Regions from separate parts of the Micromonospora siamensis genome, predicted to be linked through region 2. Evidence: riboswitches for the same ligand, from Rfam matches in the RefSeq annotation. Region 2 holds a riboswitch; the other holds the start of a gene.
The links. Region 2 has a riboswitch for S-adenosylmethionine ahead of thrC (threonine synthase). Riboswitches for the same ligand answer to the same signal wherever they lie in the genome.
Positions count from the first base shown of each region.

Region 1: linked by a shared signal. The riboswitch ahead of GA0074704_RS19930 (ABC transporter substrate-binding protein) and the one ahead of thrC (threonine synthase) in region 2 are both predicted to bind S-adenosylmethionine.

Region 1 covers NZ_LT607751.1:4,302,693-4,316,967, forward strand. The annotation lists gene GA0074704_RS19880 (cation-translocating P-type ATPase) at 1-769, shown strand, start outside; gene GA0074704_RS19885 (ArsR/SmtB family transcription factor) at 809-1,171, shown strand; gene GA0074704_RS19890 (SRPBCC family protein) at 1,168-1,803, shown strand; gene GA0074704_RS19895 (hypothetical protein) at 1,852-2,385, opposite strand; gene GA0074704_RS19900 (hypothetical protein) at 2,539-2,847, shown strand; gene GA0074704_RS19905 (Imm51 family immunity protein) at 2,908-3,246, shown strand; gene GA0074704_RS19910 (hypothetical protein) at 3,344-3,625, shown strand; gene GA0074704_RS19915 (NADAR family protein) at 3,665-4,234, shown strand; gene GA0074704_RS19920 (NUDIX domain-containing protein) at 4,282-4,791, shown strand; gene GA0074704_RS19925 (sulfite oxidase) at 4,869-6,158, shown strand; SAM riboswitch class IV at 6,264-6,375, shown strand; gene GA0074704_RS19930 (ABC transporter substrate-binding protein) at 6,640-7,497, shown strand; gene GA0074704_RS19935 (amino acid ABC transporter permease) at 7,535-8,338, shown strand; gene GA0074704_RS19940 (amino acid ABC transporter ATP-binding protein) at 8,335-9,078, shown strand; gene GA0074704_RS19945 (MerR family transcriptional regulator) at 9,086-9,865, opposite strand; gene GA0074704_RS19950 (ABC transporter permease) at 9,888-10,649, opposite strand; gene GA0074704_RS19955 (ABC transporter ATP-binding protein) at 10,646-11,443, opposite strand; gene GA0074704_RS19960 (MFS transporter) at 11,539-12,723, shown strand; gene GA0074704_RS19965 (ABC transporter ATP-binding protein) at 12,699-14,275, opposite strand, start outside.
Region 2 covers NZ_LT607751.1:130,443-144,717, forward strand. The annotation lists gene GA0074704_RS00555 (GNAT family N-acetyltransferase) at 1-909, shown strand, start outside; gene GA0074704_RS00560 (hypothetical protein) at 971-1,171, shown strand; gene groL (chaperonin GroEL) at 1,257-2,879, opposite strand; gene GA0074704_RS00570 (hypothetical protein) at 3,154-4,539, opposite strand; gene GA0074704_RS00575 (cold-shock protein) at 4,680-4,883, opposite strand; gene GA0074704_RS00580 (GNAT family N-acetyltransferase) at 5,108-5,674, shown strand; gene paaN (phenylacetic acid degradation protein PaaN) at 6,008-7,681, opposite strand; gene thrC (threonine synthase) at 8,095-9,381, opposite strand; SAM riboswitch class I at 9,392-9,526, opposite strand; gene GA0074704_RS00595 (DMT family transporter) at 9,605-10,597, opposite strand; gene GA0074704_RS00600 (ArsR/SmtB family transcription factor) at 10,688-11,005, shown strand; gene GA0074704_RS00605 (hypothetical protein) at 11,321-11,773, shown strand; gene GA0074704_RS00610 (FHA domain-containing protein) at 11,782-12,582, shown strand; gene GA0074704_RS00615 (ABC transporter permease) at 12,895-13,779, opposite strand; gene GA0074704_RS00620 (alpha/beta fold hydrolase) at 13,779-14,275, opposite strand, start outside.

The DNA.
Region 1 (14,275 bases), 2.1 Mb from region 2:
CACCGACGTGACCCGCGAGGCGGCCACGATGGTCCTCACCGACGACAACTTCGCCACCATCGTCGCCGCGGTCGCCGCCGGGCGGCGGGTCTACGACAACGTCCGCAAGTTCATCCTCTACATCTTCGCCCACGCCACCCCGGAGGTGGTGCCCTTCCTGGTCTTCGCGCTCTCCGCGGGGGCGGTGCCGCTGCCGCTGACGGTGCTGCAGATCCTCGCCATCGACCTGGGCACCGAGACGTTACCGGCGCTGGCGCTGGGCCGGGAGCCCGCCGAGCCGGGGCTGATGGACCGGCCTCCCCGGCGGCGCAGCGACAAGGTCGTCAACGCACCCATGCTGGCCCGGGCCTGGGGTTTCCTCGGGTTGATCTCGGCGGTGCTGGTGCTGGCCGGGTTCTTCGCGGTGCTGCTGCGCGCCGGCTGGCGGCCGGGGGCCTCCACCGGGCCGGGCAGCGCTCTGCACGACGCGTACCAGGAGGCCACCACGATGACCTTCCTGGGCATCGTGGCCTGCCAGGTCGGCACCGCCTTCGCCGCCCGTACCGAGCACGCCTCGCTGTGGCGGATCGGGGTGTTCAGCAACCGACTGCTGCTCTGGGGCATCGCCTTCGAGCTGGTCTTCGCCGCGCTGGTGGTGACGGTCCCGCCGCTGCGCGAGCTCTTCGGCACCCGACCGCCGCAACCGGCGATGCTCGCGCTGCTGCTGGCCTTCCCGCCGATCGTCTGGGGCGCCGACGAGCTGCGCCGGGCGGCACGCCGCCGCCGTTGAGTTCTCGCTTATATAAGTCGCATCTGATATAAAGTGGTGGTGCACGCCTTCGACGTCCTCGGCGATCCGGTCCGCCGTCGGATCCTGGAACTGCTCGCCCCCGGCGAGCTGACCGCCGGGGAGATCTGCGCGACCGTCGGCACCGAGTTCGGCATCAGCCAGCCCGGCGTCTCACAACACCTCAAGGTGCTGCGGGACAACGGCTTCGCCACCGTCCGCGCGCAGGGCACCCGCCGGCTCTACACGATCGACCCGACGCCACTGCGCGAGGTCGACCGGTGGCTCGACGGTTTCCGCCGCTTCTGGAGCCCCGCCCTGGACGCCCTCGGCACCGAGATCGCCCGCGGCCGGCGGGCACGGCACACCCAGACCCCGACCGACGACTCAGGAGAGAAACCATGACCGACGTGACCCACGAGATCGACGAGGTACGCCGCACCGTCGGCAGCCGCGCCCTGGAGGCCGGCCAGGCGCGCGTGCTGACCATCGCCCGCACCTACGACACCACACCCGAGGACCTCTGGGACGCCTGCACCAACGCCGAGCGCATCCCCCGCTGGTTCCTGCCCGTCTCCGGTGACCTGCGGCTCGGTGGCCGCTACCAGTTCGAGGGCAACGCCGGTGGCGTCGTGGAGCGCTGCGACCCGCCGAAGAGCTTCGCCGCCACCTGGGAGATGGGCGGGGACGTCAGCTGGGTCGAGGTGCGGATCGTCCCGGTCGACGCGGGGCGTACCCGGTTCGAACTGGAGCACGTCGCGCACGTCGACGACGAGCGCTGGGTGCAGTTCGGCCCCGGCGCCGTCGGCATCGGCTGGGAGATGGGCCTGTTCGGCCTCGCCAACCACCTGCGCGGCTCGGGCATCACCCCGGAGCAGGCCGCCGAGTGGATGGCGACCGAGGAGGCCCGACGGTTCATCACGCTGAGCAGCGAGCGCTGGGTGGCCGCTGACGTCGCCGACGGCACCGACGAGGAGGCGGCCCGGGCGGCGGGCGCGCGGACCACCGCGGCGTACACCGGCCAGCCGGTGGAGTGAGGCAAGCCAGGGGTACGCCGGAGGTCACGGGGTTCCGGCGTACCCCGCTCAGTCCGGCCGGTGGCCGATGCCGGCCATCGGCGTGCCGACCGCCTTCTCGTAGCGGATCACGTCGCTGAGCCGTACCCGGCGGCCGTCCGGCAGGCTTCGGCACGTCGGCCACATGATCGACCGCAGTGCCGGGTTCTCCACGGCCCGCAACGTCTCGGCCGGGTCCAGCTCCACCCCGGTCTCGTCGCACCAGGCGACGACGGCGGCCCAGAAGCGGTCCACGGTCTCCCACGCCTCGACGGTGCGGGGCCCGCGCAGCGGCAACAGCTCCTCGGTGGTGAGCAGACCGTCGATGCCGTGCGACGCCGCGTTCTGCAGATCCTCGATGAAGTCGTACGCCACCTCGGCGGCCGGGCCCTCCCCGGTCAGCAGCTCCTCCACGACGCCGAGGACCGCCGCGACCCGCCGGTTGCGCCGCACCACGTCCATCACGACGTCGCGCACCGGGACCTCGCCGCCCGCGGTGGGGAGGCCGGCGGCGGACATCAGCCGCTCGACGGGAGTCCTCGATCGCCGCTTGAACAGTCCCACTGGTCGCACCCTCCGGGTAGTCGTGGCGTCCGGGTCGGCCGCCGTCCGGGCCGCATGATCATGCCAGGCGGGTACGCTGCCCGCCAGATTCTCCTTGCCGGCGGGTGGCACCGGTGGAGGGCCTGGCGCGCGCCGCCGTGAAACGATGCCGGCATGCCTGACCACCTGGCTCTACCCGCGCCCTGGTGGGACCTCCGCAACGGGGGCGCAGCAGAGCAACGACAGATCACGGCCCTGACGGACGAACTGATCCGCGAGACCTCACCAGGCCATCCGCTGTACGAGGCCGCGTTCGTCGTCGCCGGACGGTCACAGGCACGCGACGATGTGCTGCTCGAGGTCGGCGATCGCTGGGCACTCGTCCACGTGACCTGGAGTGGGAAAGCGGAGACGCCGCCCCGGCCGAGATGCGTCATCCTAGCCACAGCTCGTGACGTCGACCGTGCTCTGGCGGCTGGATGACCTCACCCCCCGGCCGCTCGACACCGACTTCGTGTCGGAGGGGTCTGTCAGGATGCGCCGGTGGATCCCGTAGAGGTGGCACAGACCGAGCCCGGCGAATACTTCTTGTCCCTGGAGGCCGGGACGACCGATGTGGACGACCTGATCTCCGAACTCGGGCACGAACCCAATGGCTACTTCTGGGAGGGGGTCGTCGAGCTTCTCGTCGCCACGGATGCCCCGGGGCTTGACGGCCGCTTCGTGTCCGACCCCGAGGGCGGCGCCTTCTTCGCCACCAGCAACGACCGACAGGCACTGGACGACCTGGCGGTCCTGCTCACGGCGGTGGCGGCCGATCGGGACCGGCTGCGACGACTCGTCGAGCACGCTCGCGCGACCGGCTTCGAGTTCGACGACTGAACCGGAGCCACGCCCGGTGGCTGTCACACCGCCCGACTGCCGTCCGCCGGCATCCGGCGTCGTGCCGCAAGATGCGCGCCCCTCCTACCGTGTCGGCATGCAGTGGTATCTCGCGTTCGCAGGCGTCGCGCTCGTCACCGGGATCACCGCCCTGATCGTCCGACGTCGGCGGCGTAGGCCGCAGACGGCGGAGGAGAAGGCAGCCGCCGCCCGGGCCGCGATGCGTGCGATCCGCCGCAGTTCGCCACGTCCCGGTCGCGACGTCTTCGAGCGGGGGTGGGGCGTACCCGACCGGCACTCCGCAGCGGTCGTGGACAACGCGGCCTATGGCGACGCGGCGACCTTCGATTCCGGCGGTGGCGGCGGAGGGACGGACTGAGTTCGGCCGGGGCCCGACGTGTCACACCTGTCGGCCACACTGTCGAGCGTGTCGTCACCCCGTAGCGTCGCCGAGCTGTCCGACCTCACCCGCACCGGCCGACGCGTCAGATACCTGCACTTCTGGGGCCACCAGCCGCAGCGGGACGGCAGCATCGGCGCGGGCTGCCTGAGTCAGTGGTGGCCGGCGCCGTTCACGGTGGACGGCCGGACGTTCGCCACCGCCGAGCACTGGATGATGTGGCACAAGGCGGCGCTCTTCGGTGACGAGGAGACCGGCGAGCGGATCCTCGCCGCCCGGCACCCGCACCGGGCCAAGGCGCTCGGCCGGCAGGTGCGCGGCTTCGACGAGGCGACCTGGATCGCCCGCCGGTACCCGATCGTGGTGGCCGGCAGCGTCGCGAAGTTCGGCCAGCACGACGGGCTGGGGGCATATCTGCTCGGCACCGGCGACCGGGTGCTGGTCGAGGCGAGCCCGACCGACCGCATCTGGGGCATCGGGCTGACCGCCGACGACCCGCGCGCCGCCGACCCGGCCGACTGGCGCGGCGAGAATCTGCTCGGCTTCGCCCTGATGAAGGCCCGGGAGAGGCTGCGCGACGGGCGGTGACCCGCGCGGTGGGCGACCGGCCGTCCGGGCCGGTAACGTGCGGCGACATGACCGGCGCACCGTACTCGCACTGCTCGTACTGCGGCTCGGCCTACCCGGCGGGGGCCGGCTGGCCGCGGGTCTGCGCGGTCTGCGGCCAGACGGTCTGGCGCAATCCGCTGCCGGTGGCGGTGGCGCTGCTGCCGGTACGCACCGACGCCGGGCTCGGCCTGGTGGCGGTCCGCCGGGACATCGAGCCGGCCCGCGGCGAGCTCGCGCTCCCCGGCGGCTTCATCGAGTACGGCGAGGAGTGGTCCGACGCGCTGGTCCGGGAGCTGCGGGAGGAGACCGGCCTGATCGGCCGCGCCGACGAGGTCGAGCTGTTCGCGGTGCACGGGGCGCCGGCCGGCGGCACCATGATGGTCTTCGGGGTGCTGCCCGAGCGGCCGGCCGGCGAACTGCCGCCGTCGGCGCCGACCGAGGAGGCCACCGAGTGGCTGGTGCTCACCGAACCGGTGGAACTGGCCTTCTCCACCCACACCCGGGCGATGGCCGACTTCTTCGCCGGTCGGGGCTGACCGGTCCCGAGACGGCCTCGCAATTCCCACTGGTTGAATGGGGGATGGCAGCGTCGCCGAACGGTCAGGAGGCCGGCATGTCCCGTACCCCGTCGTGGGAGGAGGCCCGGCACGACGACCTGCGGGCCCGGCAGTGGCTGGCCGGCCGGGCCGACGGCGGCGGGGTGTCCCGGCAGGGGCTGCTGGAACTGGGTGCGGCGATGGGCGCGCTGACCGCCGCGGCGCGCGAACGGGAGCCGGTCGCGGTGGCCGCCGACCCGGTAGGCGTCGACCCGGGCCCGGCGGGCGGCATCGTCAAGCCGCTGCCGCCGGAGCTGCTCACGCCGCTGGACACCAACGCCGAGATGCGCTGGGAGGCGATGGCCGGGCAGGGGTACGTCGTCCCCACCGACCGGTTCTTCGTCCGCAACCACACCCGCACCCCCGCGATCGACCCGGACGACTGGCGGCTCAGCCTGTTCGGCACCGGCCTGCGCGGGCGGCCCGACCGGGACCGGCCGGTCGAGTTCGGCCTGGCCGACCTGCGGCGGCTGCCGGCCGAGCGGATCACCGCGCTGGTCGAGTGCGCCGGCAACGGCCGCCGGTTCTTCGACGAACAGCAGGGCACGCCCGCGCCGGGCGTGGCCTGGGGGCTCGGCGGCGTCGGGGTGGCCAGCTGGACGGGGGTACGGCTGTCGACGGTGCTGCGGCTGGCCGGGCTGACCGACGCCGCGGTCGACGTGATGCCGGAGGGCCTGGACCCGGCGTACGTCACCGGCGGGGTGGACCTGGGCCGGGTACGTCGACCGTTGCCGCTGGGCAAGGCCCTCGACGACGTGTTGCTGGCGTACGCGATGAACGACGAGCCGCTGCCGCCGGACCACGGCTTCCCGGTGCGGGTGGTGGTGCCCGGCTGGATCGGCATCGCCTCGATCAAGTGGGTCGGCCCGGTGGAGGTCTCCGCCAGCCCGCTCTTCTCCCCCTGGAACACCCGGTTCTACCGGATGTTCGGCCCCGGCCACGCGGGCGACGGGGACCCGCTCACCGCCCAGTCGGTGAAGAGCGCCTTCGAGCTGCCCTGGGACGTCCGCGTCCCGGCCGGCGCCGACCTGCTGCTACGCGGCCGGTCCTGGTCCGGCAACGGGCCGATCCGCACCGTCGAGGTGGACACCGGGGACGGGTGGCGTCCCGCCGAACTGGTCGCCGCCGACGCCGGTGGGCCGTGGCAGCGGTGGACTGTCCGGTGGCGCCCGACCGCGCCGGGGGCGTACCGCCTGCGGGCCCGGGCCACCGACGTCACCGACGCGGCACAGCCGGACCGGGCCGCTCCCAACGAGCTGGGCTACCTCTTCGACGGGGTGGTCCGGCACCCGGTCACGGTCGTCTGAGCGGGTGCCTTACCTGGGCCGCGACCGGCCCGGGTAAGGCCTGCGGGGTGAGGGTGGTCATAACGACTGGACGATCACCGGGGGCAGCTCCTAGATTTCTGGTCAGGTCATGAGCGCCAGCGCGAAGCCCCGGCTCGCTGGCCGGCAACCCTCCTCCACGGTGGGGTGCTCCGGGTGAGGACCGGGCACCGGCGTGTCGCCGGTGCAAGCGTGGCCTGGTTCCCAGGTCAACACACCGACCCAGGGAGAACCATGCCTGCCTTTCCTTCCGCGTCACCCGTCGCGTCGTCCGCGACCGGCCCGATGCTGGTCAAACGGCGGCACGTCGACCTGATGCGGGTCTGCAGCGACGGCTGTCGTCGCCGCCCCACGCTCTGATCCACCCCTCCCCTCCCCGCACCACCCGAAGCGGTGTGCCCTCCTGCGGCGCACCGTCGGTGGCGTGCGCCCGTGCGCCGCCCGACATCCCTCGGAGAGACCCGTGCGATTCCTTCCCGCCCTGTCCAAGGTGGCCGCCCTCGGCGCCGCCGCCGTGCTCGCCGCCACCACGCTCACCGCCTGCGGTGGGGACGACTCCACCGCCTCGGCCGACAACCCGTACGGGTTGCAGCAGGCGGGCGTGCTGCGGGCCGGCACGCTGACCGACGCCCCGCCGAACGTGTACCTCAAGGACGGAAAGTTCACCGGCTTCGACAACGACCTGCTCACCGCGGTGGCCGGCAAGGTCGGCCTGAGGGTGGAGTTCGTCGGCACCGACTTCTCCGCGCTGCTGTCGCAGGTCAACAACCGCAAGTTCGACGTGGGCAGCTCGTCGATCACCATCACCGAGGCGCGGAAGAAGACCGTCGACTTCGGCAACGGCTACGACTTCGGCTACTTCGGACTCGACGTGCCGGCCGGCTCCCCGATCACCGGTTTCGACCAACTCGCCGGCAAGCGGGTGGTCGTGGTGCAGGGCACCGTGCAGGACGACTACGCCACCGGCAAGGGTCTCGACCCGGTGCGGGTGCCCGACTACAACGGCGCGCTCAACCAGCTCAGGGCCGGCACCGCGGACGCCTGGATCGCCCCCGCCGAGATCGGCGAGAAGTCCGCTGCGGACAGCGCCGGCAAGATCAAGGTGGCGGCCAAGGAGCTCAGCCCCGCCCCGACCGCGTACGCGGTGGCCAAGGGGAACGACAAGCTCCGCGAGGCGCTGAACAAGGGCCTGGACGAGGTGATCGCCGACGGCACCTGGACCAGGCTCCAGGCGCAGTACTACCCGGGCCGGCCGATCCCGGCCGACTTCAAGCCGGGCAGCGGCACCGTGGCGGCGCCGTCGCCGTCGGCGGCTTCCTGACGTACGCACCAGACGAGCGGGGCGGTGGGAGAACACGATGGATCCGTTGAGCACCCTGTGGGAGACCTTCTTCGACTGGGACGCCATGCGCGAGGCGCTGCCCGAGATGCTCACCGTCGGGCTGCCCAACACGCTGATCCTGGCGGTCTCCGCCGCCCTGCTCGGCTCGGTGCTGGGGATGCTGCTGGCGATCGCCGGCATCTCGCGTACCCGATGGTTGCGCTGGCCGGCGCGGGTCTACACCGACGTCTTCCGGGGCCTGCCCGCCGCGGCGACGATCCTGCTGATCGGCGTCGGCCTCGCGCCGTTCGGCCTGCGGGTGTGGGGACCCAACCCGTACCCGCTGGGCATCCTGGCGCTGTCGCTGATCGCCGCCGCCTACATCGGGGAGATCTTCCGGGCCGGCATCCAGAGCGTCGAGGCGGCGCAGCTGGAGGGCGCCCGCGCGCTCGGCTTCTCCTGGGGTGAGGCGATGCGGATGGTGATCGTCCCGCAGGGCGTACGCCGGGTGCTGCCGGCCTGGGTGAACCAGCTGATCGCCCTGATCAAGGACTCCAGCCTGGTCTACTTCCTCGGCCTGGTGGCCAGCCAGCGGGAGCTGTTCCGGATCGGGCAGGACTACGCGGCCACCACCGGCAACGAGTCCGCGCTGCTGCTGGCGGGGCTGTTCTACCTGGCGCTGACCGTGCCGCTGACCCACGCGGTCAACGCCATCGACCGGCGGCTTCGGCAGGGCCGCGCGGTCGCCGCCGACCCGGACGACGACGGCGGCCTGGCGGTGGCCGGGCAGACCGCCCTGCCGCCGCAGACCGCCGCCCCGAGCACGAAGGAGCCCCGATGAGCACCGCGACCGCCACCTCGGTGAGCCTCGCCGTCCGCGACGTGCACCTGGCCTTCGGCGCCAACAGGGTGCTGCGCGGCGCCGACCTGGACGTCGCCCGGGGCGGTACGGCCTGCGTGATCGGCCCGTCCGGCTCCGGCAAGTCCACCCTGCTGCGCACGATCAACCGGCTGATCGAGCCGGACGCCGGCGACGTGCTGCTGGACGGGCGCAGCGTGCTGCGCGACGACCCGGACGCGCTGCGCCAGCGGATCGGCATGGTGTTCCAGCAGTTCAACCTCTTCCCGCACATGACCGTGCTGCGCAACGTCACCCTCGCCCTGCGCCGGCTGAAGAAGCTGGGCGAGGACGAGGCGGCGCAGGTGGCCCGGGAGCAGCTGGAGCTGGTCGGGCTGGCCGGCAAGGCCGACTCCCGGCCGGCCCAGCTCTCCGGTGGCCAGCAGCAGCGGGTGGCGATCGCCCGGGCGCTGGCGCTGCGCCCCGAGGTGATGCTCTTCGACGAGGCGACCTCCGCGCTGGACCCGGAGCTGGTCAAGGGCGTCCTCGGGGTGATGGCCGACCTGGCCGCCGGCGGGATGACGATGGTGGTGGTGACCCACGAGATGGGCTTCGCCCGGAAGGTCGCCGACACCGTGGCGTTCATGGACCGGGGCGTGGTGCTGGAGGCCGGCGAGCCGGCCGCGATCTTCGAGCGCCCCGAGCATCCCCGGCTACGGCAGTTCCTGTCCCAGGTGCTCTGACCCGCGCTCAGCCGGCCGGCTGCGCCAGCCGTTCCATCCGGTTCCACCCGCTCCAGCCACGTTCCCGCATCAGGTCCCGCAGCCGCTCGGAGCGGGGGTCGTACTCGTCGGTGAGCGAGTCGAGCAGGTCGAACGGCAGATCGTCGTCCCCCACCTCGCCGAGGTCCAGTTGGCCGGCGGCCTCCGCCCGCTCGGCCAGGGCGACCATGATGTCGGCGACCTCCGGCAGCCGGGAACAGTCGGCCGGGTCGCCGTCGAAGATCTCCGACAGGAGCCGGTAGAGCCGCACGACCTGCGGGTCGTCGAGTTCGGCGAGCTTGCTGGGCATCCACTCGCGGGCGCGGTCGGGCCAGCGGGCCGCGATCAGGATCCACCCGTCCCGCTCGCCCTTCAGCATCCGCTCGGACACCCCGATCTCCCGCAGTCGGTCGAGATAATGGGCCACCTCGGGCGGAAGCACCAGGCGGTTCCCGGAAGCGAGTTGGGCGATCTGCCGCCGGCTGGTCTCCAGCCTCTCGATCTCGTCGCGCAGGCGACGGTCGATCCGCCGGACGGCGTCGGTGAAGGTCGACTCGTCCGCCTCGATCAGCTCACCGATCTGCGACAGCGGCACGCCCGCGTTGGCGAGGGTACGGATCCGGATCAGTGACACCACCGCCGTCGCGCCGTACCGCCGGTAGCCGGAGGCGTCCCGGTCCGGCTCCGGCAGCAACCCGACCTGGTGGTAGTGCCGCACCGCCCGCACGGTGACGCCCGCGTACGACGCCAGTTGACCGATCGTCAGCATGCTCTCGCCCCGCCGTCGTTCCTCAGGAGACCCGGCGACGGTACGTGAGGCCCGCCACCAGGTAGGCGACGGCCAGGATGCCGACGCACCAGGCCAGGGCGACCCAGATGTCCGTGCCGACCGGCTGCCGGGTGAACAGGTGCCGGATCGCGTCGACGATGGCGGTCACCGGCTGGTGCTCGGCGAAGGCGCGTACCGGTCCGGGCATCGACCCGGTCGGCACGAAGGCCGAGCTGACGAAGGGCAGCAGGATCAGCGGGTAGGAGAACGCGCTGGCCCCGTCCACCGACGTCGCGGTCAGCCCGGGGATCACCGCGAGCCAGGTCAGGGCCAGGGTGAACAGCACCAGGATCCCGGCGACCGCGAGCCAGTCCAGCACGCCGGCCCCGGAGCGGAAGCCGATGAGCAGGGCGACGCCGACCACGACCACGAGCGAGACCAGGTTGGCCACCAGCGAGGTCAGCACGTGCGCCCACAGCACGGCGGACCGGGCGATCGGCATGGACTGGAAGCGTTCGAAGATGCCGCCCTGGATGTCGAGGAAGAGCCGGTAGGCGGTGTACGAGATGCCCGAGGCGATCGTGATGAGCAGGATGCCGGGCAGCAGGTAGTTGACGTACGAGTCGGTGCCGGTCTCGATGGCGCCGCCGAAGACGTAGACGAAGAGCAGCATGAAGGCGATCGGCATGATCGCGGTGGTGATGATGGTGTCGGGGCTGCGGCCGATGTGCCGCAGCGAGCGGCCGAGCAGGGCGGCGGTGTCGCCGAGGAAGTGCCTGTTCATCGCTGGTCCTGTTCCGTTGCGGCGCCGACGAGGGTGAGGAAGACGTCTTCCAGGGTGGGTTGCTTCTCGACGTACTCGACCCGGGCGGGTGGCAGGAGCCGCTTGAGTTCGTCGAGGGTGCCGTCGACGACGATCCGTCCCTCGTGCAGGATCGCGATCCGGTCGGCGAGCTGCTCGGCCTCGTCGAGGTACTGGGTGGTGAGCAGCACGGTCGTGCCACCCGCGGCGAGTTCCCGGACGGCCTGCCACACCTCGATGCGGGCCTGCGGGTCCAGCCCGGTGGTCGGCTCGTCGAGGAAGACGACCGGCGGGTTCCCGATCAGGCTCATCGCGATGTCCAGCCGGCGGCGCATGCCACCGGAGTACGTCCCGACCCGCCGCCCGCCCGCCTCGGTCAGCGAGAAGCGCGCCAGCAGGTCGTCGGCGATCCCGCCCGGGTCCTTCAGGTGCCGGAGCCGGGCGATCAGGACGAGGTTCTCCCGCCCGGTGAGGATCTCGTCGACCGCCGCGAACTGCCCGGTGAGGCTGATCGAGGCGCGTACGTCGGCGGCCCGGGTCGCGACGTCGAAACCGTCGACCCGGGCGGTGCCGGCGTCGGCCCGCAGCAGGGTGGCCAGGATCTTCACCATGGTGGTCTTGCCCGCCCCGTTCGAGCCGAGCAGGGCGACGATGCTGCCCCGGGCCACGTCGAGGTCCACGCCGCGCAGCACGCGCAGCTCCCCGTACGACTTCTCCAGGCCCCGCACGTGGATGGCGGGCTCCTGAACCGGATCGGTTCTCGGTGGGATGTCCATGCCGGACAGGATGGAGGGTTGACGCAGCGTCAGGGTCAAGCCGGACGACCGATTTCCCCTAGGGTCGGGAACGAGCCGGCACGGGGAGGGTGACCATGGCGGGTACGACGACCGACGGCGTACGACGGGTGACGGTGCTGCTGGCGCTGGCCCTGTCGGCGTTTCTGTTCAACACCACCGAGAACCTGCCGATCGGCCTGCTGCCGCTGATCGCCGCCGACCTGGACGTGCCGCTGCCCTGGGTGGGTTGGCTGGTCGGCGGGTACGGGCTGGCCGTGGCCGCCGTGTCGCTACCGCTGGCCCGGTGGACCCGGGACGTGCCCCGACGCTGGCTGCTCGGCGGGGTGCTCGCCGTCCTGGCCGGCGCCACCCTGGTCGGGGCGCTCACCGGCGCGTACCCGGTGCTGCTCGGGGCCCGGATCGCCACCGCCGTGGCCCAGGCGCTGTTCTGGGCGGTGACCGCGCCGGTGGCCGTGGGGCTCTTCTCCCCCACGGTGCGCGGCCGGGTGGTGGCCGTGATGTCGGTCGGCGGGTCGCTGGCCACCGTGGCCGGGGTGCCGGCGGGCACCTGGCTCGGCCAGCACGACGGCTGGCGGTTGCCGTTCCTGCTGGTCGCCGCGGCCGCGCTGGTCACCCTGCTGCTGGTGGTCGCGCTGCTGCCGACCACCGCGCCGGAGCGCAGCCACGGCGCGTACGCGCAGGCGCCGCACGCCGGTCGGTTCGCGGTGCTGCTGGTGGTCACCGCCGTCTCGGTGACCGGCATGTTCACCGGCTTCACCTACGTGACGCAGCTGGTCGCCGGCCGGTCGGCCGTCACGGCGGTGGGCGCACTGCTGGCGGTTTTCGGTGTCGCCGGTATCGCCGGGGTGGCGCTGGTCGGCCGGGTCGTCGACCGCCGTCCGCGGGCGGCGTTGGCGGTGACGGTGGGCGGGCAGGCGCTGGCGCTGCTCGGCCTCGGGCTGTTCACCGCGCCGGGTGCGCTGGTGGTCCTGCTGGCGGTGCTGGGCGCCACCGCGGTGCCGGTCTTCCTGGTCACCCAGACACGGGTGTTCCAGGTGAGTCCCGGCCGCACCGAGCTGGGCCTCGCGTCGAACTCGGCGACGTTCAACGTCGGCATCGCGGCGGGCGCGCTGCTCGGCGGGCAGGTGCTGTCGAGGCTGGGCGTCGCGGCGACCTTCGTCACCGGCGGGCTGCTCACGGCCGTCGCCCTGGCCGTCGCGCTGGCCGAGCCGGCGCTGACCGGACGCCGAACGGTTCACTCCGCCGCGCCGGCCAGGTAGCCGCTGGCCTGGAGCTCGAACAGCTCCCGGTAGAGGCCCCCGGCGGCCATCAGCTCGTCGTGGTTGCCCCGCTGGACGAGCCGGCCGTGGTCCATGACGAAGATCTGGTCGGCGTGCCGGACGTTGGCCAGCCGGTGGGTGATCAGGACGACCGCCCGGTCGGGACGGCGGCGCAGGTGCTGGAAGAGCGCGTACTCGGCGCGGGCGTCCAGCGCCGCGGAGGGTTCGTCGCAGATCAGCAGTCGGGCGTCCCGGTAGAGGCCGCGGGCGGCGACCAGCCGCTGCCACTGCCCGCCGGACAGGTCCTGACCGTTCTTGAACTCCCGGTCCAGCAGGGTGTCGTAGCCGAACGGCAGGTCGGCGATCATGTCGTGCGCGGCGGCCGCGCGGGCGGCCTCCTCGACGCTGGGCCCGGGCCGCCCGCCGCGGTCGTGCCGGCCGACGCGGATGTTCTGCCCGGCGGTGAACGGGAACTTCCACCAGTCCTGGGTCATCACGGCCACCTGCGCGGCGGTCTGCGCCGGGTCCAACTCGGCGACGTCGACCCCGTCCCAGCGGATGGTCCCGCCGGTGGGCCGGTAGAGGCCGGCGATCAGCTTGGCGAGGGTGGTCTTGCCGGAGCCGTTCTCGCCCACCAGCGCCACCACCTGCCCGCGGCGCACGGTGAGGCTGACCTCGTCGACGGCGGCGGTGTCCGTGTCCGGGTAGCGCAGGGTGACCCGGTCCAGCTCGATACCGTCGAAGCCGGTGACGGGACGCCCCTCCCCGGCGGTGATCCGCTCCCGAGCCCGGTCGAGGAAGTCCCGGTAGTCCTGGTAGTAGAGGGCGTCCTCATAGAGGTTGTTGGTGGCGAAGACGGCGATGCCGAGACTGGACCGGGCCGACTGCAAGGCCAGCAGCGCGGTCGCGGCGGCGGCGAGCGCGACCACCCCGCCGAGCAGCAGCCCGCCGAGGACCGCGTAGACCGCGAAGGCGGCGACGCCGCCGACCGACATGCCGATCGCCCGCGTCGTGGTCTGCGCGCGGGCCAGCCGCAGCAACGCCCGCGTCTCGACGGTCATCATCCGGCGGAACTCGCCGAGCAGGAAGTGCCGCATCTGGTACGCCCGGATCTCGGCGGCGGTGTGCCGGTTGGCCATCAGGTGCGCCAGCATCCACATCCGGCGGCGCCGGGTGATCCGGGCCAGCATGGCGAGGTACTGCCGGCGGGCCATCCGGACCGCGGTGACCGCCTCGGGCACCGCGGCGAGCAGCAGGCAGGGCAGCAGCACCGGCTGGATGACCGCCACCGCGACGGCGGTGGCCAGCACGCCGACCACGCCGGTGATCAGGTTGACGGTGTGGTCGACGATCGACGCCGCCTCGGCCATCCCCCGGTCCCGGACGCGGTCCATCTCCTCGGCGAATCCGGCGTCGTCGAAGGCGGCCAGCTCCACCGCCGTGGTGGTCTCGAACAGCCGCAGCTCCACCTCGTAGTTGATCTGCGGGATCAGCCGGGCCTGCGCCCAGCCGGCGGCGACGGTGAGGCTGCCCTTGGCGGTCACCGCGAGCG
Region 2 (14,275 bases):
GTCGGCGAGCTGACCGCCGAGCAGACGCCGGCCGTGGTCGCCCTCTGCGAACGGGCGCTGGACCTGCCCGAGGACGCCACCGAGGCGGCAGCCGTCGTGGACACCGTCTGGACCCGGGCCGCCGCCGCCCGCCCGGTGGTCGGGCTCGGGGCGTACGCGGGGACGGAGCTGGTCGGGGTGCTGGTCGGCTCGATCTCGGGCGAGGACCCGCGGCTCGGGCACGTGGACCTGGTCGCGGTGGCCCCGGACCGGCGCCGCCGGGGCGTCGGGCGGGCCCTGCTGGCGGCGGCGGAACGCCTGCTGGCCGAGCGGGGCGCGACGGAGCTGCTGCTGGCCGGCAACCCGCCGTACTACGCCTGGCCCGGCATCGACGTCCGGTACACCCCGGCGGTCTGCCTGGCGCTGGCGCTCGGCCACCGGCAGGACCGTACGGCGTGGAACATGACCGCCGACCTGACCGACGGCTCCCCCGCGCTGCGCCCGACCGACGACGCCGAGCGGCGGCTGGCCGAACGGGGCGTGGCCGTACGCCGGGCCGAGCCGGCGGACCTGCCGGCGCTGACCGCGTTCGCCCGGTCGGTCTTCGGCGGGGCGTGGGACGGCGAGCTGGCCGGCTCGGTGGGCCGCCCCGGCGCGGGCGCGCACCTGGCCGAGCGGAACGGCGCGATCCTCGGCTTCGCCGCGTACGGGTCGGCCCGGCCGAGCTGGTTCGGGCCGATGGGCACCGCCCCGGAGGCGGCCGGTTCCGGCATCGGCGGGGTGCTGCTGCGGCGCTGCCTGCGCGACCAGCGGGCCGCCGGCCTGTCGTCGGCGCAGATCGGCTGGGTGGGGCCGGTGCCGTTCTACTCGGGCAGCGCGGGCGCCCGGATCGAGCGGGTCTTCCTGCTGTACCGCCGCACGATCGGATAACTCCGGTTTCGCCGCTGCCGGGCGTCGGCACCCCCTACCGTTTCGGTAGGAGGAGGCGGCGATGGCCACGGACGACGAACAGCTCGACGAGGGGCGGCGCGGCACCTGGCCGGAGGTCGGCGGCGGGCCCGCGAAGCTGCCGTTCGACCAGCGCGACTACGGCGACGCCGAGCAGCTGGCCGAGCTGACCGGCGCCGACGAGCCGGCCGGCGACGAACCGCTGGCGGTCGACGAGCCGGTCCGGATTCCACCGCCGGACTGAGTCGACCCGCACGAGCCGGACACACGGAAGGGGGCGGACCGCTGACGCGGCCCGCCCCCTTCCGGCGTACTGGATGGAGCTGGACTCAGAAGTCCATGTCCCCGCCACCCGGGCCAGCCGGGGCGGCCGGGGTCTTCTCCGGCTTGTCCGCGACGACGGCCTCGGTGGTGAGGAACAGCGCGGCGATCGACGACGCGTTCTGCAGCGCCGAACGGGTCACCTTGGCCGGGTCGATGATGCCCGCGGCCAGCAGGTCCACGTACTCACCGGAGGCGGCGTTGAGGCCGTGCCCGGCGTCGAGGTTGCGAACCCGCTCGACGACGACGCCACCCTCGAGGCCGGCGTTGACGGCGATCTGCCGCAGCGGGGCGTCCAGCGCGACCTTGACGATGTTCGCGCCGGTCGCCTCGTCACCGGTCAGGTCCAGCTTGTCGAAGGCGGTCTTGCCGGCCTGCACCAGCGCCACGCCACCACCCGGGACGATGCCCTCCTCGACGGCGGCCTTCGCGTTGCGAACGGCGTCCTCGATGCGGTGCTTGCGCTCCTTGAGCTCGACCTCGGTGGCCGCGCCGACCTTGATCACCGCAACACCGCCGGCCAGCTTGGCCAGGCGCTCCTGCAGCTTCTCCCGGTCGTAGTCGGAGTCCGACTTGTCGATCTCGGCCCGGATCTGGTTGACCCGGCCCTGGATCTGCTCGGCGTCACCGGCACCGTCGACGATGGTGGTCTCGTCCTTGGTCACCACGACCTTGCGGGCGCGGCCCAGCATGTCGAGGCCGACGGCGTCCAGCTTGAGGCCGACCTCCTCGCTGATGACCTGGCCACCGGTGAGGATGGCGATGTCGGCGAGCATGGCCTTGCGGCGGTCACCGAAGCCCGGCGCCTTGACGGCGACCGACTTGAAGGTGCCCCGGACCTTGTTGACGACCAGGGTCGCCAGGGCCTCGCCCTCGAGGTCCTCGGCGATGATCAGCAGCGGCTTGCCCGACTGCATGACCTTCTCCAGGATCGGGAGCAGGTCCTTCACCGAGGAGATCTTGCTGTTGACGATGAGCAGGTAGGGGTCGTCGAAGACGGCCTCCATGCGCTCCGGGTCGGTCATGAAGTACGCGGAGATGTAGCCCTTGTCGAAGCGCATACCCTCGGTGAGCTCGAGCTCCAGGCCGAAGGTGTTGCTCTCCTCGACGGTGATGACGCCTTCCTTGCCGACCTTGTCCATCGCCTCGGCGATGATCTCACCGACGGTGTTGTCACCGGCGGAGATGGAGGCGGTGGAGGCGATCTGCTCCTTGGTCTCCACGTCCTTGGCGAGCTTGAGCAGCTCCTCCGAGACGCTGGCCACGGCGGCCTCGATGCCCCGCTTCAGGGCCATCGGGTTGGCGCCGGCGGCCACGTTGCGCAGGCCCTCACGGACCAGGGCCTGGGCCAGGACGGTCGCCGTCGTCGTGCCGTCACCGGCAACGTCGTCGGTCTTCTTGGCGACCTCCTTGACCAGCTCGGCGCCGATCTTCTCGTACGGGTCCTCGAGCTCGATCTCCTTGGCGATGCTCACACCATCGTTGGTGATGGTGGGGGCACCCCACTTCTTCTCGAGCACAACGTTGCGGCCCTTGGGGCCGAGGGTCACCTTCACGGCGTCGGCGAGCTGGTTCATGCCCCGCTCGAGGCCGCGGCGCGCCTCTTCGTCGAACGCGATCATCTTGGCCATACGGCGTTGTCCTCCTGGACACTCACGGGCCACCCGAGTGTGTGTCCCGGATGGGCCGCCTGGTGTACGCACCTTGGGACGTCGCCACCTGGCGACGACGACGTCCTTCGGCCGGGCCGGATAGCCCGCGACGACCGGCCGTGTGCCGAACCGACGTCTCCAACGCCGGCGCGACCATGGCCCCACCGTCCCGACCATTGGCACTCACCGTACGGGAGTGCCAATGACTTGTTTAGCACTCTCCCCTGCCGAGTGCAAGCACGAACGCCTCCGGTCAGCCGAGTTCCCCGGCCAGCCGGGCGGTGTTCACCGGCCCCTCCTGTCCGCGCTGTTCGGCGTACGTCACCACCAGGCCGACCTGCTGCACCAGGTAGGCCGGCACGGAGAGCAGGGCGGCGACGACCAGCGCCACGAACAGCCCGGCCGCCGTGGCGGGCGAGGCGAACGGGTCCGGGCCGGCCGCCGACGTGGCGATGTTCTCCACCACCGAGGTGACGACGCTGAAGAGGATCACCACCACACCCACCAGGCTGATCCGGCCGAGCACCATGCCCAGCCGGTCGTGGAACATCCGGAACGACCGGCCGATCGGATTCTCCCGCTCGTAGAGGTAGATCGGGGTGACCAGGCTCAGCGCGAAGGCGAGGTAGATGCCGGGCAGGAAGCAGAAGCAGAAGCCGACCGCCATCAGCAGGCCGGCCAGCAGGGTCCAACCCCAGAGGCCGAGCGCCCGCCGGAAGCCGTAGCGCAGCGCGCCGCCGACGGTCACCGCCTCACCCAGCGCCTGCCGGGTCACCGCCCAGCTGCCGGCGGCCCAGCCGGCCGCCTGCAACAGGCCGAAGAGCAGGCTGCCCAGGCCGATGACCGCCCCGAAGAGGGCGAGGTCGGTGAAGAAGCCGTCCGGCAGCGGGACCTGGCCGTCGGCGGACGGCGCCGTCGCCGTCGCCAGCCCGTCGGTCGGGAGCAGCACCAGCGAGAGTACGGAGATCGCCAGCGCCGGCACGCCCTGGGTCACCAGCAGCACCAGCGTCAGCACGCGCCAACTGCGCCGCAGCGCGGCGAGGCCCCGGTTCCACCAGCCCTCCAGGCCCCCGTTTGGCGGGTTGACCAGCGGGTCCTGCGGGTCCCAGGCGGCGCCGCCCGGCCAACCGGGCCCGTACGGCGGCACGGCCCCGCGCAGCGGGTCGCCGTACGGCTGGCCCGGCGGGTAGGCGCCATACGGCTGGCCACCGTAGGGCTGGCCCGATGGGTAGGCGCCATACGGCTGGCCGCCGTGCGGCTGGCCGCCATACGGCTGGCCCCCGTGCGGCTGGCCGCCGTGCGGCTGGTCCGGCGGGTAGACGCCGTAGGGCTGGCCCGGCGGGTAGACGCCGTAGGGCTGGCCCGGCGGCTGGCCCTGGTAGGGCGGGTAGCCGGGCGGGAATCCGCTGGGCGCCGACGGGTTCCCCGGCAGCACGCCGGTCGGCGGGAACACGGTCGGCTGCGGCGCGGTGGGCTGCGGCGCGGTCGGCTGCGGCGCGGTCGGGTCGACGGGCAGGGGCGCGGTCGGATCCGCCGGCAGGGGCGCGGTCGGATCGGGCCGTCCCGCCACCCCGTCAGTCGGCCGAGCGGCGTCGTCCGGCTCGCCGGGTACGGCTCCGGGTGGGGGCTGGTCGGACATGGAGCCTCCTCAGCGGCATGGGCTGGAACGGCTCATGATCTTCCCTGGTGCGGCCCCGCCGCGCAGCCCCCGTTCTCCGGCGGCCACGGCGGCGAACCGCCACATCGGCCCGGTGCACCCCCTGCGGGCGCCGGCCCCGGTCAGGCGATGACGCGGACCCGCTCGGCCTGCGGCCCCTTCTGACCCTGGGCGATCTCGAACTCGACCCGCTGGCCGTCGTCGAGTGCCTTGTAGCCGTCCATCTCGATCGCGGAGAAGTGGACGAACACGTCCTGCCCGCCGTCGACGGCGATGAAGCCGTAGCCCTTTTCGGAGTTGAACCACTTCACGGTGCCCTGTGCCACGGTGCACTTCCTCACTCTGCGCGGCGTTCCACAACCCACGGGACACCGGCCGGGCCGGCGCACCGGGAGCCACCATTTCGGCGATCGACGACGGCCGCTGATTCGGTGACCGAAATCGCACGCTACACGAGGAGTGACGACGGCGCACGACCACAAAACTGGGCATACAGGACGGGCTCCGCCCCTCGACGTATCGTCGACCATCGCTGCGGTATGCATGCGGCATGACCCGTACCCCGGCCGTTCCCGGCCCGGACCGGCCTGCACGCGCAGCCGGCGATCCCGGCGCCCGGCCGGCCACCGTCCGCCGGGTGCGGCCGGCGGACGGCGCGCGGATGCGGGCGCTGCGCCTGGAGATGCTGGCTGACTCCCCGCTGGCCTTCCTGGAGACGATCGCGGACGCCGCCGCCCGGCCGCACGCCGACTACTGCGCCCGGATCGCCGCGGTCTCGGCGGGCTGCCACACCGCGCAGTTCGTCGCGGACCCGGGCGGCCGGCTCGTCGGGCACGCCGGCGGCGTCGCCGTGCCGCAGGAGCCCGGCCTGACCGTCGTGTACGCCGTCTACGTCACCCCGGCCCGCCGGGGCGCCGGCCTGCTCGGTGACCTGGTCGAGGCGGTGGCCGCCTGGTCCCGGTCCTGCGGGCGGCCGGAGCTGATGCTGGAGGTGGTGGTCGGCAACGACCGCGCCTACCGGGCGTACCAGAAGCTCGGCTTCACCGACACCGGCGTCCGCGTCCCCCACCCCACCGTCCCCGCTCTGCAGGAACTCCAGATGCGCCGCCCCGCCTAGGGCGTTCAGGTGCGTCCGTCGTCGCTCCGGCGACGACAGACCCACCCCCGACGGCACGAGTGGAACGCCATGGACGTCAACCGGTCCCGGTGACCGCCATGACGTTCCACCGAAGCGTCAGGCAGAGCGCCGCTCCGGAAGGGCCGGCCAGATCCACCCGCTCCCGGGGACCCGACGCGAGGCAGCACCTCGGAAGCCCCACCCCACCCCCGACCCGGTCACCTTCACGACCAGCCGGACCGGAACGGGTTTCCGGGGCAGGCCGCCCCGCGGAAGGATCAAGCCTGACCGCCTGGAGCGGGGTGGGCTCCCCCGGAAACCCCAACCGCAACCTCAGACGTGCCGACGGCTCTGCACGATCCGGAACCGGTTGGAAACGTAAGCCCCATCGGTCAGCGCCGAGTTCGCCGCGGCGTTGGCCCCGGACCCGTGGAAGTCGGAAAACGCCGCCGACTGGTTGACGAACACCCCGCCGGTCAGGTTCGCCGACAGGTGCACGCCCGCGTCGATCGCCGCCTTCTCCGCCTCGTCCAGCACCGCCTCGTCGGTGGAGTAGACGCCCGCGGTCAGCGCGCCCTTCTCCCCCACCGTCTCGCGGAGGATCCGCAGGCTGTGCTCGGTGGAGTCGGTGGCGATGGCGAACGAGATCGGCCCGAACCACTCCCGCGAGTAGGTCGCCGTGTCGCCGGCGTCCAGCTTGACCACGGTCGGCGTACGCACCACCGCGCCGGGGAAGGCCGGGTGCTCGACGGTCCGCGACTCCAGCACCGGCTCGCCGACCTTGGTGACCTCGTCGAGCCGTTCCAGCACCCCGTCGTTGACGATCGCGCCGGTCAGCTCGACGCCCCGGGCCGGGTCGGCGGTGAGCTTGCCGACCGCCGCGGCGATGCCGCCGGCCACCTCGTCGAAGCTCTTGTGCCCCTGGTCGGTGGCGATGCCGTCCCGGGGGATCAGGATGTTCTGCGAGGTGGTGCACATCTGGCCGCTGTAGAGGGTCAGGGTGAAGCCCAGGTTGCGGCACATCCCGGCGAAGTCGTCGGTGGAGTCGATCACGACCGTGTTCAGGCCGGCCTTCTCGGTGTAGACGACGGCCTGCCGGGCGTTGGCCTCCAGCCAGTCGCCGTACTCGGTGGAGCCGGTGAAGTCGACGATCTTGACGGCCGGGTGCAGGGCCAGCGTGGTGGCGAGCTTCTCGCCCGGCGCCTCGGGGGCGAGCTGCACCAGGTTCGGGTCGAAGCCGGCCTCGGCGAGCACCTGGCGGGCGTACCTCACCGTGATGGCGAGCGGCAGCACGGCGCGCGGGTGCGGCTTGACCACCACCGGGTTGCCGGTGACCAGGGACGCGAAGAGCCCCGGGTACGAGTTCCAGGTGGGGAAGGTGTTGCAGCCGATCACCAGGGCCACGCCGCGGGGCACCACGTGGAACGTCTTGGTCATCCGCAGCGGGTCGCCCTTGCCGGCGGCCTTCTCCCAGCCGGCCGTCCCCGGGTGGCGGGTCATCTCCGCGTACGCGTAGGCGATGGCCTCCAGGGCGCGGTCCAGCGCGTGCGCGCCGCCGGCCTGGAAGGCCATCACGAAGGCCTGGCCGCTGGTGAACTGGACCGCGTTGGCCAGCTCGAAGATGTTCTTGTGCAGCCGGTCGAGGATCTCCAGGCAGACCCCGGTGCGGGCCTGCGGGCCGGCGTCCCGCCAGGCCGGCAGGGCGGCGGTCGCGGCGGCCACCAGCTGATCGGCGTCGGCGTGCGGATAGCGGACGTTCAGCTCCAGCCCGAACGGGCTGGCCTCGGTGGCGACCGTGCCGCCGTCCGTCGGCTGGTCCAGGACGAAATCGCCGTTCAGGTACGCCTCGAAGGCGGCCCTGCCGTCGGCGGCTGCGGTCTCGCCGTAGACCCTGGGGCTGGGGGACTCCGGGTAGGCGGACCAGTACCCGCGCTCCGTGATCGCGGTCAGCGCACGGTTGAGGGTGTCGGCGTGCCTGTCGTAGAGGGGGTGCGGGGTCTCCGTCATGCCCGCCATCATGCAACAGAAGGGGTCAGGATCAGTAGAGCCCTGTCACAGGTCGGATCGACGGCAGCCCGGGAAACGACGAAGGGGCCGGCGGATTTCCGCCGGCCCCTTCGGAGGTTGGTCGGGAGGGACGATCGCACAACGCCTCCGGCGTTGGGTCGTAAGAACTTCAAAAGTCTCCGGCGAAACGCCCTCCCGCACGGAGCATCTTGCGCCGCCCGAATCCTGCCGTCAAGTCCTTGTCGGCGACTTTTTCGGCACTGACAGCAAATCCCCGGTTACCCACCGGTTCTCCCCCATCCCCCGCCCGGGCGATCCGCCCCTCCCCCGCCCAGCCGAGTCGACCAAGGAGTTCGCGTCAGGAAACGACCCTCCCGGCGACGCAAACTCCTTGATCGACGAAGGGACAGCGGTCAGGAGAGGAGGCCGGCGTCGCGGGCGGCGCGCAGCGACGGCTTGATGCGGTGGGTGGGGCCGACCTGGGTCGCCACCGCGTCGAGGGTCTTCAGGCCCTCGCCGGTGTTGAAGACGACCGTCTCCTTCGCGGGGTCGAGGCGGCCGGACTCGACGAGCTTGCGCAGCACGGCCACGGTGACGCCGCCGGCGGTCTCGGCGAAGACGCCGGTGGTACGGGCCAGCAGGCGGATGCCCGCCCGGATCTCCTCGTCGTCGGCGTACTCCATCCAGCCGCCGGTGCGGCGGACCGCCTCCAGGGCGTAGAGGCCGGCGGCCGGGTCGCCGATGTTCAGCGACTTGGCGATGCCGGTCGGCTTGACCGGGGTGATGCTGTCGGTGTCGGCGTGCAGGGCGGCGGCGATCGGGTTGCAGCCGGCCGACTGGGCGCCGAACACCGTCCAGCCGTCGGCCGGGGCCTCGACCAGGCCGATCTCGACCAGCTCGGAGAACGCCTTGTCGATCTTGGTGAGCAGCTCGCCGCTGGCCATCGGGATCACCACCTGGGCGGGGATCCGCCAGCCGAGCTGCTCGGCCACCTCGTACCCGAGGGTCTTGGAACCCTCGGCGTAGTAGGGCCGGACGTTGACGTTGACGAAAGCGGTGTCCTCGAACTCGTCGGTCTCCACCAGCTCCCCGCAGAGCCGGTTCACGTCGTCGTACGAGCCGTCGACGGCGACCAGCTCGCCGCCGTAGACGGCGGTGGTGACCACCTTGCCCTGCTCCAGGTCGGAGGGGATGAACACCACCGAGGGCACCCCGGCCCGGGCGCCGTGCGCGGCCACCGAGTTGGCCAGGTTGCCGGTGGAGGCGCAGGCGAAGCGGGTGAAGCCGAGCGCCCGGGCGGCGGTCAGCGCGACCGAGACGACCCGGTCCTTGAAGGAGTGGGTGGGGTTGGCGCTGTCGTCCTTGACCCAGAGCGGCGCGGTGAGGCCCAGCTCGGCGGCGAGGTGCGGGGCGGCCACCAGCGGGGTGAGCCCCGGGTCCAGGGTGACCCGGGTGGCCGGGTCCTGACCGGCGGGGAGCAGGGCCGCGTACCGCCAGATGTTGGCCGGGCCGGCCTCGATCTGCTCCCGGGTGACGGTGGCCAGCGCGGCGGTGTCGTAGTCGACCTCGAGCGGCCCGAAACACTCGTAGCAGGCGTGCTGCGCGGCGAGCGGGTAGCGGGCGGAGCAGGCGCGGCAGACCAGGGCGCGGGCGGGGCTGGCCGTGGTGTCGATGCCGGTGGCGGGAAGGGTCGACGTCATGTCGAGGGTCCTCTCATCTTTCCCCGCGTCGCACCCTGCGGCGGGGACGGAATTGGCACCTGCCCCGTCGCGCTCTGCGTCGAGTCGCACGGGGTGGTTGCCGGGGCGTCGTCGGGCCGTATCCCTCAGCCCCTCTGGATGAGGTATGCAGTTGTGCCGCCGAGTCTAGGCAGGCCCGCGCCGTACGCCCACCCGCCGTCCCACGGTGTGAACCGCCGCCGGGTCAGCGGGCGACCACGGCCACCGGGTCGGTGACGGCGGTCCGGTCGGTCACCGCCGTACCGGCCGGTGCGGCGTGGCTGCGGGTCGCCACGGGTACGACCGCCGGGCGGGTACGGGTGACCAGGTTCGCGGCGACCAGCGCGGCGATGGTGAGCCCCGCGCCGGCCAGCTCCACCACGCCGGGCCGGTAGCCGCGGGCGATCTGCACGGCGAAGGTGACCACCGGGACCAGGTTCATGAACAGGGCGGCGTTGGCGGCGCCGAGCCGGCGTACCCCGGTGTTCCAGGCCAGCACCGCGATCACCGAGCCGGCCAGCACGGCGTACGCCAGCTGCGGGGCGACCGCGACGAGGTCGGCGGCGGCCGGCGCGTGCTGCCAACCGACCAGGTCGGCGGCGACGCTGACGGCGAGCATGGCGGCGGTGCCGGTGAGCGCGGTCAGCGTGGTGTAGCGCAGCGGCGACCACTGCGCGAACCGGCCGGCGCCGTGTGTGTAGACCGCCCACCCGATCACGCCGAGGAGCATCATCAGCCCGCCGACGCCGAACTGGCCGAGCCCGTCGAGCCGGCCACGGGTGATCACCAGGCCCACCCCGACCAGGGCGACCAGGGAGAGCGCGAGCAGCGCCGGCCGGGGGCGTACCCCGTCGCGGGCCCACCGGACCAGCTGGGTGAGCAGCGGACTGGTCGCCACGAAGAGCGCGACCTGCTGCGGGGCGGCGTAGCCGAGGGCCAGGTTGGCCAGCACGTTGAACCCGGCGAAGCCGACGATGCCCAGCGTGACGACCTCCCCGAGCCGACCGTCGGCACGCAGCCCGGCGCGCCCCTCGCGGAGCAGCAGCAGGACGACGAAGACGGCGGTGGCGGGGGCGTAGCGGGCCACGCTCAGGTTGAGCGCGTCGACCCGGGACAGCGCGCTGGCCAGTACGGGGAAGGTGGCCCCCCAGCCGAGCACGGCGATCAGCGGGAAGATGGCGGCGGGACGGGATCGCATCGCGGCTCCTATGTTCGAGTTTCATCGAACCAACCGCACCGACCCTAGGAGCTTGTTCGACGGATGTCGAACATCGGTTACCATGCTCACATGGAGCTGCACGAGCCCGAACTGAGAGACGTGCCGGTGACCGCCGTGCTCGCCGCCCTCGCCGACGACGTCCGGCTCCGGATCGTGCGGACCCTCGCCGAGGACGGCGAACGGGTCTGCGGCACCTTCGAACTGGGCGTCTCCAAGGCCACCCGCAGCCACCACTTCAAGGTGCTGCGCGAGGCGGGGCTGACCCGCACCCGGGTCGCGGGCACCAGCCGGCACGTCCGGCTGCGCCGCGACGAGATCGACCGCCACTACCCCGGCCTGCTCGACGCCGTCCTCCCCGACCGCGAGCCCACCAATCGGGCGGGCTGAGAACGCCTGCGCCCCGCTCCTCTCCCGTTAGCCCTGGAACGCCTTGCTCCGGACTCTCGAAGGGCCGAACTGACAACATGGCGCGCCTCGGCGACCCGACCAGTGCTGAGACCTTCGCGTGGTCGACACAGATGTCGGAAGGAGGGGCACCTGCCCTATTCGCCGATGTCAGGTCAACGACTCGCCGCGCACACGAGGCAGCACCATGACGACAGTCTCCGATAGTGTCCGGTCGGACACAGAACGAGGCGGCCTCACGTCGCCATCTGGGAGGCGAGAAGGGGCGCGGTTATGAGTCGGCAGGTGTCCCACTTGATGACGACGGCCAATCTTGGCACCCTCCTGTCGCCCCTCGCGGGGGCGGTAACCGTAGGTGGCATCACCTGGACCACCAAGAACCGGATCGTCAGAGAAGGTGCCCTTCAGGTCAACACGGCCCTCCGGGTACTCGCTCCGTGTCGACTTCGCATGATGGTCAATGAGCTCAAACCGAGCGAGCCGACGCTTCAGTATCTCGCGGGAGACGGTCGCTTCGGCTTCTCTGCTCGAAGACTGTGCATCAACAGCCCCCACCGCCCTTTCCCAGGCACGCACAAGCATCGGAGCGAGCCTGGCGGGGGCGACGAGGGCGCCTACGAGCCGGACGACATACCTGCCGTTCCGCTTCAACCGAGGGTCGCACCTGGGACGTATCGTGCGATCCTGGAAGCGTTCGCTGCGGAGTGCTTCATCGCGATCGGCGACGACTTCGTCTGGCGCGAGCCATGAGGAGGGGGATGGTCGTGGACGCCTCAACTGTCATCGGCGCTGTCCTCCGGGCCGTCAACGACAACACGGTGGTGTACCCGTACGGCGACGGCCTGCTTGTCGACCTGCCATTGACCTACGGCGACGGCGACGGCGTACGGGTGCTGGTTGAGCCGATGGGATCCGGTTACCGGGTGACCGATCGTGCTGCGGCCGCATCTCTCTTGACCATGGCCGGTGTGAACTTGTCCGCTGGTCGCGCCGCTGAGGCGTTCGCTGAGATCATGGCCAGCGGCGGCCTGAACGGAGTCAATGCTGCAGCCGGTGAGATCACCACGTTCGGCATCACCGATGATCTGGGCAAGCTCGTGTTGGATGTCGCCCAGGCGTCGCTACGAGTAGACCAGCTCAGATGGCTTGCCCCCCGCCAAGCAGGCATAAAGTTCGTCGACCGAGTCACAGATCGGGTGACCGCTTGGGCTGGGCGCAGCCGAAAGCTTCAGCGAGACGCCCCGATTCCCTTGGAGTCAGGGCGGAGCCGCTCCGTCACGCTTCGGGTTGCCAACGACGGCAAGGCGGCATACGTTCAGGCCGTCAGCCTACGCGACCCGGATCAAGCAGCTGAGCATTGCTACCACGTGTTCGGCCTGTCCAAGATTGCCAGAGAGAGCCGAGTCGCCGCGCTAGATGGCTCCGCGCATGATTGGCCACCGGCGATCGTCGCCGAACTCCGTACCGTCAGCGACGTCGAGTTCTTCGACGACCCGCTCAGCCTTGAGCGGCAGCTTGACAAGGTAGTGCCTCCCTCGCAGCCAGCGCTTCGGGCATAGCGGGATCACTCGCCAAACATCCTCTTGCTAGCGAGGGTGGCATCTCCTTGCTTGCTGCTGCTGTCCATCAGCCTTGGCCCAGCAGCCCTGGCGCCCCTCAACCAGGCCCTCGACGCACAGCGTCAGCCAGGGCAGCCGCAGTACCGCATCCCGATGCGAGGCCCACTGGCCGTCAACCGCTCCACCCGCCCGTCCGCGTATGCAGGACCCTGCGGTCGGTCATGCTCTGGCACACGGATCGAGGTGACCGTAGGAACCTTTAACTCTGAGTTAGTCGTTCGAATCCGGAACGCATCGCGACGGCCGACGCCGCTACGAGGTGACGTCCTTGCGGGTGAAGCGCCAGAACGCCAGCCCCCAGAAGAGCGTCGCGTAGCTGACCGCCGAGATCGTCCCCCGCACCACGTCGTCGGTCTGCATCGGCGTCGACAGCAGCCCCAGCCAGGCGCTGCTGTAGTGGGTCGGCAGGAAGTCCCGCAGCACCCCCAGCGCGGTGATCTGGTCCAGGATGCTGGACAGGATCCAGAGCAGCACCGCGCCGCCGACCGCGCCGAGCGCCGCGTCCGTCGTCACCGACAGCAGGAACGCCAGGCCGGCCACCACCAGGAGTACGACCGCCAGATAGCCGAGCACCGCCAGCAGCCGCAGCAGGCCCTGCCCCGGCGCCAGCTCGGCGGCGACCTGGCTGCGCAGCGGCGACCAGCCGTAGCGCAGCGAGCCGGCGAGCAGGGCGGTGCCGGCGAGCAGCAGCAGGGCCAGCAGCGAGTACGCCAGCGCCACCACCAGCTTCACCGTGAGCAGCCGGGCCCGGGGCACCGGAACCGCCAGCAGGTAGCGCAGGCTGCCCCAGCTCGCCTCGCTGGCCACGGTGTCACCGCAGAACAGCGCCACCACCACTACCAGCAGGAACGACGCCGACACCAGCAGCGAGAAGAGGGTGAAGTTCAGCCCGCCCGAGGTGGCCAGCTCGGCCAGGCTGGCGAACTCGTTGCGCCCGTTGTCGTCGTCGCCGGAGTCGAACTGGAACGCGATCAGGATGATGATCGGCAGCAGCACCATGAACCCCAGCGCCAACTGGGTACGCCGCCGCGACGCCTGCCGCCGGAACTCCGCGACGAACGGCATCGTCGCCGACGGCCGGTAACCGGGGGCCGCCCCGGCCGGGCCGAGACGCGTGTCGACATCAGAGCCCGCCATCACCGGTCACCGCTTCCCCGAGAGTTCTCGCCCACCAGGGCGAGGAACGCGTCCTCCAGCCGCCTTCGCGGCACCACCCGGTCCACCCCGATGCCGGCCCGGACCAGCTCGGCCACCACCTCGCTGCGGGCGGTGCCGTTGGTGTCCACCACCAGCCCGCCGTCGGCGTCGGGCAGCACCCGTACGCCGTCCAACCGGTCCAGCACGGCCCGCGCCGCGTCCGGGTCGGTGACGTCGAAGAGCACGCTGGGCGACTCGCCGACGATCTCCGCGACCGGCCCGGAGGCCACGATCCGACCCTTGTTGACCACCACCGCGTGGGTGCAGGTCTGCTCCACCTCCGCCAGCAGGTGGCTGGAGACCAGCACCGCCCGGCCGTCGGTGGCGTAGCGCTGGAGCACCCGGCGCATCTCGGCGATCTGCGGCGGGTCCAGCCCGTCCGTCGGCTCGTCCAGCACCAGCAGCTCCGGCAGGCCCAGCATGGCCTGCGCGATGG